DNA from 3 places in the Streptomyces sp. NPDC006385 genome. Region 3 is predicted to be linked to each of the others. Evidence: predicted binding sites of a transcription regulator. Region 3 holds the regulator's gene; each other region holds the start of a gene.
What was found. Region 3 encodes HrcA, which represses chaperone genes, less so after heat shock. Its sites were predicted from a motif close to TTNGCACTCNGNNNNNCNGAGTGCNAA; they were not measured.
Positions count from the first base shown of each region.

Region 1: groL (chaperonin GroEL) is a predicted target of HrcA. The motif match lies at 1,131-1,157, and genes of this name have one in related genera.
Region 2: groES (co-chaperone GroES) is a predicted target of HrcA. The motif match lies at 1,306-1,332, and genes of this name have one in related genera.

Region 1 covers NZ_JBEXQG010000009.1:32,076-34,339, forward strand. Annotated here, with positions in the region: gene ABZ078_RS09390 (MoaD/ThiS family protein) at 1-242, shown strand, start outside; gene ABZ078_RS09395 (cold-shock protein) at 685-891, shown strand; gene groL (chaperonin GroEL) at 1,285-2,264, shown strand, end outside.
Region 2 covers NZ_JBEXQG010000021.1:101,655-103,918, reverse strand. Annotated here, with positions in the region: gene ABZ078_RS18790 (polysaccharide deacetylase family protein) at 1-355, shown strand, start outside; gene ABZ078_RS18785 (polysaccharide deacetylase family protein) at 352-1,239, shown strand; gene groES (co-chaperone GroES) at 1,479-1,787, shown strand; gene groL (chaperonin GroEL) at 1,908-2,264, shown strand, end outside.
Region 3 covers NZ_JBEXQG010000008.1:28,201-30,464, forward strand. Annotated here, with positions in the region: gene ABZ078_RS08350 (MBL fold metallo-hydrolase) at 1-426, opposite strand, end outside; gene hrcA (heat-inducible transcriptional repressor HrcA) at 592-1,608, shown strand; gene dnaJ (molecular chaperone DnaJ) at 1,609-2,264, shown strand, end outside.

The DNA of each region.
Region 1 (2,264 bases), on a different contig from region 3:
GTACCTACACGGGCGGCCAGGCCGAGGTGAGCGCCGAAGGCGCCACCCTCGCCGAGGTCATCGCCGATCTGGAGAAGAACCACACCGGGATCGCCGCCCGGGTGCTGGACGACCAGGGCAAGCTGCGGCGGTTCGTCAACGTGTACGTCAATGACGACGACGTCCGTTTCGAGCAGGGGCTTGAGACGGCCACCCCGGACGGCGCCGGAGTTTCCATCATTCCGGCCGTCGCCGGCGGCTGACCGAATGACCGATCATTACCGTCGGTAATGCCAGTTACCGAGCGTTCATCGAATTGCCCCCTCCGTGAGAGAAGCGGAGGGGGCAATTCTGTGTGGTTGAGCGAGGTACAGTTGGGGAACGCGCCGCCGATCCACGGGTCGGCAGCCCTTGATTTCTGCCGCTCGCCCGACAAGAAGTAGCCAAAGTGTGCGGGTTTTATGCGGCTTTTGCTCCCTTTGCCTGGCCCGACTTGACCTGAAGTCAGGGGAATTTTCCCCACATTCCCGACCGGTCGTGCCCGGATTTCTCGTCCGATTGACCTGTTGCAGACGGCAGTTGGGCAGATACATTCAGCCGCGGTCGACGCGTTCCGGCGCACGCCCCCGACCGATGGGGGGTGAGGTCTGACCCGGATCCGCGAAGTGTGGATCTGTGCAAGGGCCAGTAATAGGGGAGTTAGGCATGGCTCAGGGCACCGTCAAGTGGTTCAACGCGGAGAAGGGGTACGGCTTCATCGCGGTCGACGGTGGTGCGGATGTTTTCGTCCACTACAGCGCGATCCAGATGGACGGGTACCGCACCCTGGAGGAAGGTCAGCGGGTCGATTTTGAGATCTCGCAGGGCCAGAAGGGGCCGCAGGCGGACATGGTCCGTCTGGCGGCCGGCTGAAGCACGCGCCGACTGACTGCAGCGACGTTCTTCTTCGAAGGGCCCGCACCTCCCGGGGTGCGGGCCCTTCGCCATGTTCCGGCCCTGTCCGGGACGGGTCCGGACCTGTTCCGGACCTGTTCCGACGTGTTCCGGACCGGTCCCGGACGTGTTCCGGACCTGCTCCCGCCCGGCCGGGCGCCCCGCCCGATCCCCGAGAGCCGCTTGCACTCGACAGGGGCGAGTGCTAATCATTGGCGTTAGCACTCTGAAGGTGAGAGTGACAAAGAAGGACCGGGTCGGTGAGGCCCGCAGGCCGGGTGGGGCAAGGAACCACGAGGTCGGCGAGCCGTCCGTCGCGGGCGCGGGCGCGGTCCGAAGGAATCACCCCCAGTCCTGGAGGGACCACTTCACATGGCCAAGATCATCGCGTTCGACGAGGAGGCGCGGCGCGGCCTCGAGCGCGGCATGAACCAGCTCGCGGACGCCGTGAAGGTGACGCTCGGCCCCAAGGGTCGCAACGTCGTCCTCGAGAAGAAGTGGGGCGCCCCCACGATCACCAACGATGGTGTGTCCATCGCCAAGGAGATCGAGCTCGAGGACCCGTACGAGAAGATCGGCGCCGAGCTGGTCAAGGAAGTCGCCAAGAAGACGGACGACGTCGCCGGTGACGGTACGACCACCGCGACCGTTCTCGCCCAGGCCCTGGTCCGGGAGGGTCTGCGCAACGTAGCCGCCGGCGCCAACCCGATGGCCCTCAAGCGCGGTATCGAGAAGGCCGTCGAGGCCGTCTCCGCCGCCCTGCTGGAGCAGGCGAAGGACGTCGAGACCAAGGAGCAGATCGCCTCCACGGCCTCCATCTCCGCCGCCGACACCCAGATCGGTGAGCTCATCGCCGAGGCCATGGACAAGGTCGGCAAGGAAGGCGTCATCACGGTCGAGGAGGCCCAGACCTTCGGTCTGGAGCTGGAGCTCACCGAGGGCATGCGCTTCGACAAGGGCTACATCTCGGCGTACTTCGCCACCGACATGGAGCGTATGGAGGCCGTCCTCGACGACCCGTACATCCTGATCGCCAACTCGAAGATCAGCTCCATCAAGGACCTGATCCCGCTCCTCGAGAAGGTCATGCAGTCCGGCAAGCCGCTGCTGATCATCGCCGAGGACGTCGAGGGCGAGGCCCTGTCCACCCTGATCGTCAACAAGATCAAGGGCACCTTCAAGTCCATCGCCGTCAAGGCCCCGGGCTTCGGTGACCGCCGCAAGGCCATGCTCGGCGACATCGCCATCCTCACGGGCGGCGAGGTCATCTCCGAGGAGGTCGGCCTCAAGCTGGAGAACGCCACGCTCGACCTGCTGGGCCGCGCCCGCAAGGTCGTCATCACCAAGGACGA
Region 2 (2,264 bases), on a different contig from region 3:
CCTGTCCTACCTCCGCCAGAAGCGGGAGATCTGCGGCATGCAGCGGGTGATCGAGAGGCGCTACGGCAAGCGCCCGGTGCTGTTCCGGCCGCCCTTCGGCAACTACGACCGCGACACCCTGCGCGCCGCGAAGGTGTGCGGCATCGAGTACGTCCCCCTGTGGAACGAGGAGGTCTTCGTGGACCGCTGGGACTACCGCGAGTGGGACCGGAAGATCCGCCCGGGTGACATCGTCCTCACCCACTTCCGGGGCCGGGACGACTGGCAGGGAACAATGCCCGACATGATCCGCCGATTCCTGAACAAGGTGACGGCCGAGGGGTATGCGGTGGCCCGGCTGGAGGACTACCTGTGAGGTCCAGGCCCGGGACGCGGTCGCCGCAGGGGCCGCGGGCGCTGGCCGCGGTGGCTGTGGCGTCCGTCCTGCTCGCCGGCTGCGACCGGCCGGCCGCGACGATCGGGCCCGGCGCGGCGCCGGGGCACCAGATGGCGCCGGAGGCGCGCTCCGCGAAGGGCCCTACGCCCACGGCACAGCCGTACCACCGCTGGGGTCTCACCGCCCCGCTGCCCGCGCCCCCGTCCCCGCCCGCCCGGCGACATCTGCCGCCCGGGGACGATCCGCTGCCCGTCGTGGACCGCGTCCCCACCCGCGACAAGGTCGTCTTCCTCACCTACGACGACGGCGCCGAGAAGGACCCCCGCTTCGTCGACCTGGTCCGCGAACTACGGCTGCCCGTCAGCATGTTCCTCACCGACAGCGTGGTCGGACCGGGCTACGGCCACTTCGCGCGCCTGCGCTCGGTGGGCGCGTCGATGCAGAACCACACCCTCGACCATGCCGCCCTGCGCGGTCTGCCGTACGCCGGCCAGCGCGCCGAGATCTGCGGCCAGCAGAACAAGCTCCGCGCCCGCTTCGGCATCCGCCCCCACCTCTTCCGCCCGCCCTACGGCACGTACGACACCACCACGCTCCGCGCGGCGGCCGACTGCGGCGTGACGGCGGTGGTGCTGTGGCGGGCGGCGATGGAGGGCGACGGCGAGCTGACGTACGCGCACGGCCCCCGTCGGCTACGGGCCGGCGACATCGTGTCCGTCCCCTCGGGCGAGCCGACCGGCATGAGCCTGCGAGAGCGGACGACACGGCTGCTGCGGGAGATCCAGGGGCGGGGACTGACGGTGGGGCGTCTGGAGGACTACCTCCAACGGCACGGACAACGACACGGACAGCGGCACGGATAGCGGCACGGAAGCGGCCCCCGCGGGCGTCGGCAGGGAGGATCGAACCCGGCGCCGCGCCGCGGCGGATTAGCAGTCCGCTTGACCGAGTGCTAATCGCGGTCATAGTCTCGGCTCTGGCACTCCCCACTGGAGAGTGCCAACAACGCGACGGGCAGGTCCGGCACCCGCGACGACGGATCGACCTGGTCGCCACCTCAGACAGTTAACCCCGTGAGATCTCCGAAGGGGGAGGTCGGATCGTGACGACCACCAGCTCCAAGGTTGCCATCAAGCCGCTTGAGGACCGCATCGTGGTCCAGCCGCTGGACGCCGAGCAGACCACGGCCTCGGGCCTGGTCATTCCGGACACCGCCAAGGAGAAGCCCCAGGAGGGCGTCGTCCTGGCCGTGGGCCCGGGTCGCTTCGAGAACGGCGAGCGCCTCCCGCTCGACGTCAAGACCGGCGACATCGTGCTGTACAGCAAGTACGGCGGCACCGAGGTGAAGTACAACGGCGAGGAGTACCTCGTCCTCTCGGCTCGCGACGTGCTCGCGATCATCGAGAAGTAAGAACACCTCAGGCATTTTGCTTCCAGCTGCGCCCCTGGCCCCCGCGACCACACAAGAAACCGGGCGCCCGGGGCGCAGTTCCTGTTTCACCCACAGATTTCCGAGAGGGCTCCCGCTGTCATGGCGAAGATCCTGAAGTTCGACGAGGACGCCCGTCGCGCCCTCGAGCGCGGCGTCAACAAGCTGGCCGACACGGTCAAGGTGACGATCGGCCCCAAGGGCCGCAACGTCGTCATCGACAAGAAGTTCGGCGCGCCCACCATCACCAACGACGGTGTCACCATCGCCCGCGAGGTCGAGGTCGAGGACCCGTACGAGAACCTCGGCGCCCAGCTGGTGAAGGAGGTGGCGACCAAGACCAACGACATCGCGGGTGACGGTACGACCACCGCCACCGTGCTCGCCCAGGCGCTGGTGCGCGAGGGCCTGAAGAACGTCGCCGCCGGCGCCTCCCCGGCCGCCCTCAAGAAGGGCATC
Region 3 (2,264 bases):
GAGGGTCCACTCACCGCTCACCTGGTGGCGGGGGCGGACCAGGGCGTCCACGGCCTCCTCCGCCGACTCCGCGTCCAGGCCGTTGCGTACCGCGTCCCCGCGCAGCTCCTCGCGCGCGTGCCGCTGCTCGAAGACCGTGTCCATGCCCACGGCGCCGAACATCTCCGCCCCCGCGAACGCCGCCGCCCCGAAGACATGGTCGAAGTGGGGATGCGTCAGCGCGAGATGAGTCACACGATGACCCGCGAGCCACTGCGCCTGCGTACGCAACCGCGCGCCCTCCCCGAGGCTTGACCCCGCGTCGATCACCAGCGCGGTGTCCCGCCCCACGACCAGCCCGGCCGTGCAGTCCCACACCGGAAGCCGGCACCGGCCCACCCCGGCCGCCAGCCGCTCCCACCCCAGCCCTTCCCAAGTCACCGTCATACGGCGACGCTAGCGGGGACACCACCATCGAGCACGGTGGTGCCGGACCGGCCTTGCCCGGGGCGTACCCCACGGCCGTACACTGGGCCGGGGACGGCTGGCACTCGCACGCGCAGAGTGCCAGGCGGGACGCCGAGGGGAACGAGTTCTGGAGGTGTGCGCGCGATGCTGAGTGAACGCAGGCTTCAGGTGCTGCGCGCCATCGTCCAGGACTACGTCGGGACGGAGGAGCCGGTCGGCTCCAAGGCGCTCACCGAGCGGCACAACCTCGGCGTCTCCCCGGCGACCGTCCGCAACGACATGGCGGCCCTGGAGGACGAGGGCTACATCGCCCAGCCGCACACCAGCGCCGGGCGGATCCCCACCGACAAGGGCTACCGGCTGTTCGTCGACAAGCTCGCCGGCGTCAAGCCGATGACCCCGCCGGAGCGACGCGCCATCCAGAACTTCCTGGAGGGCGCCGTGGACCTCGACGACGTCGTGGCCCGCACCGTACGGCTGCTCGCGCAGCTCACCCGGCAGGTCGCCGTCGTGCAGTACCCCTCGCTGACCCGGTCGACCGTGCGGCACGTCGAGCTGCTCTCGCTCGCGCCCGCGCGGGTGATGCTCGTGCTGATCACGGACACCGGGAGGGTCGAGCAGCGGATGGTCGACTGCCCGGCGCCCTTCGGCGAGGCCTCGCTCGCGGACCTGCGCGCGCGGCTCAACAGCCGGGTCGCGGGGCGGCGCTTCACCGATGTGCCGCAGCTCGTCGAGGACCTCCCCGAGGGCTTCGACATGGAGGACCGCGGCACCGTCTCGACCGTGCTCTCCACCCTTCTGGAGACACTCGTCGAGGAGAACGAGGAGCGGCTGATGATCGGCGGCACCGCCAATCTCACCCGCTTCGGACATGACTTTCCCCTCACCATCCGGCCGGTGCTCGAAGCGCTGGAGGAGCAGGTCGTGCTCCTCAAGTTGCTGGGCGAGGCGAAGGATTCGGGCATGACCGTGCGCATCGGTCACGAGAACGCCCATGAGGGACTCAACTCCACGTCCGTGGTGTCGGTCGGCTACGGTTCGGGCGGCGAGGCAGTCGCCAAGCTCGGCGTGGTCGGACCGACCCGCATGGATTACCCGGGAACGATGGGAGCGGTACGCGCAGTGGCACGGTACGTCGGACAGATCCTGGCGGAGTCGTAAGTGGCCACGGACTACTACGCCGTTCTCGGCGTGCGTCGCGACGCGTCGCAGGAAGAGATCAAGAAGGCCTTCCGGCGGCTCGCCCGCGAGCTGCACCCGGACGTCAACCCTGACCCGAAGACCCAGGAGCGGTTCAAGGAGATCAACGCCGCTTACGAGGTGCTGTCGGACCCGCAGAAGAAGCAGGTCTACGACCTCGGCGGCGACCCGCTGTCCCAGGCGGGCGGCGCGGGAGCGGGCGGCTTCGGCGCGGGCGGCTTCGGGAACTTCTCGGACATCATGGACGCGTTCTTCGGTACGGCGTCCCAGCGCGGTCCGCGCTCGCGCACCCGGCGCGGCCAGGACGCGATGATCCGGCTGGAGGTCGAGCTCGACGAGGCGGCCTTCGGCACGACGAAGGACATCCAGGTCGACACGGCCGTCGTCTGCAACACCTGCAACGGCGAGGGCGCGGCGCCGGGGACCTCCGCCCAGACATGTGACATGTGCCGTGGACGGGGCGAGGTGTCCCAGGTCACCCGGTCGTTCCTCGGCCAGGTCATGACCTCGCGGCCCTGTCCGCAGTGCCAGGGCTTCGGGACGGTCGTGCCGACGCCCTGCCCGGAGTGCGCGGGCGACGGACGCGTGCGGTCCCGCCGGACCCTGACCGTCAAGAT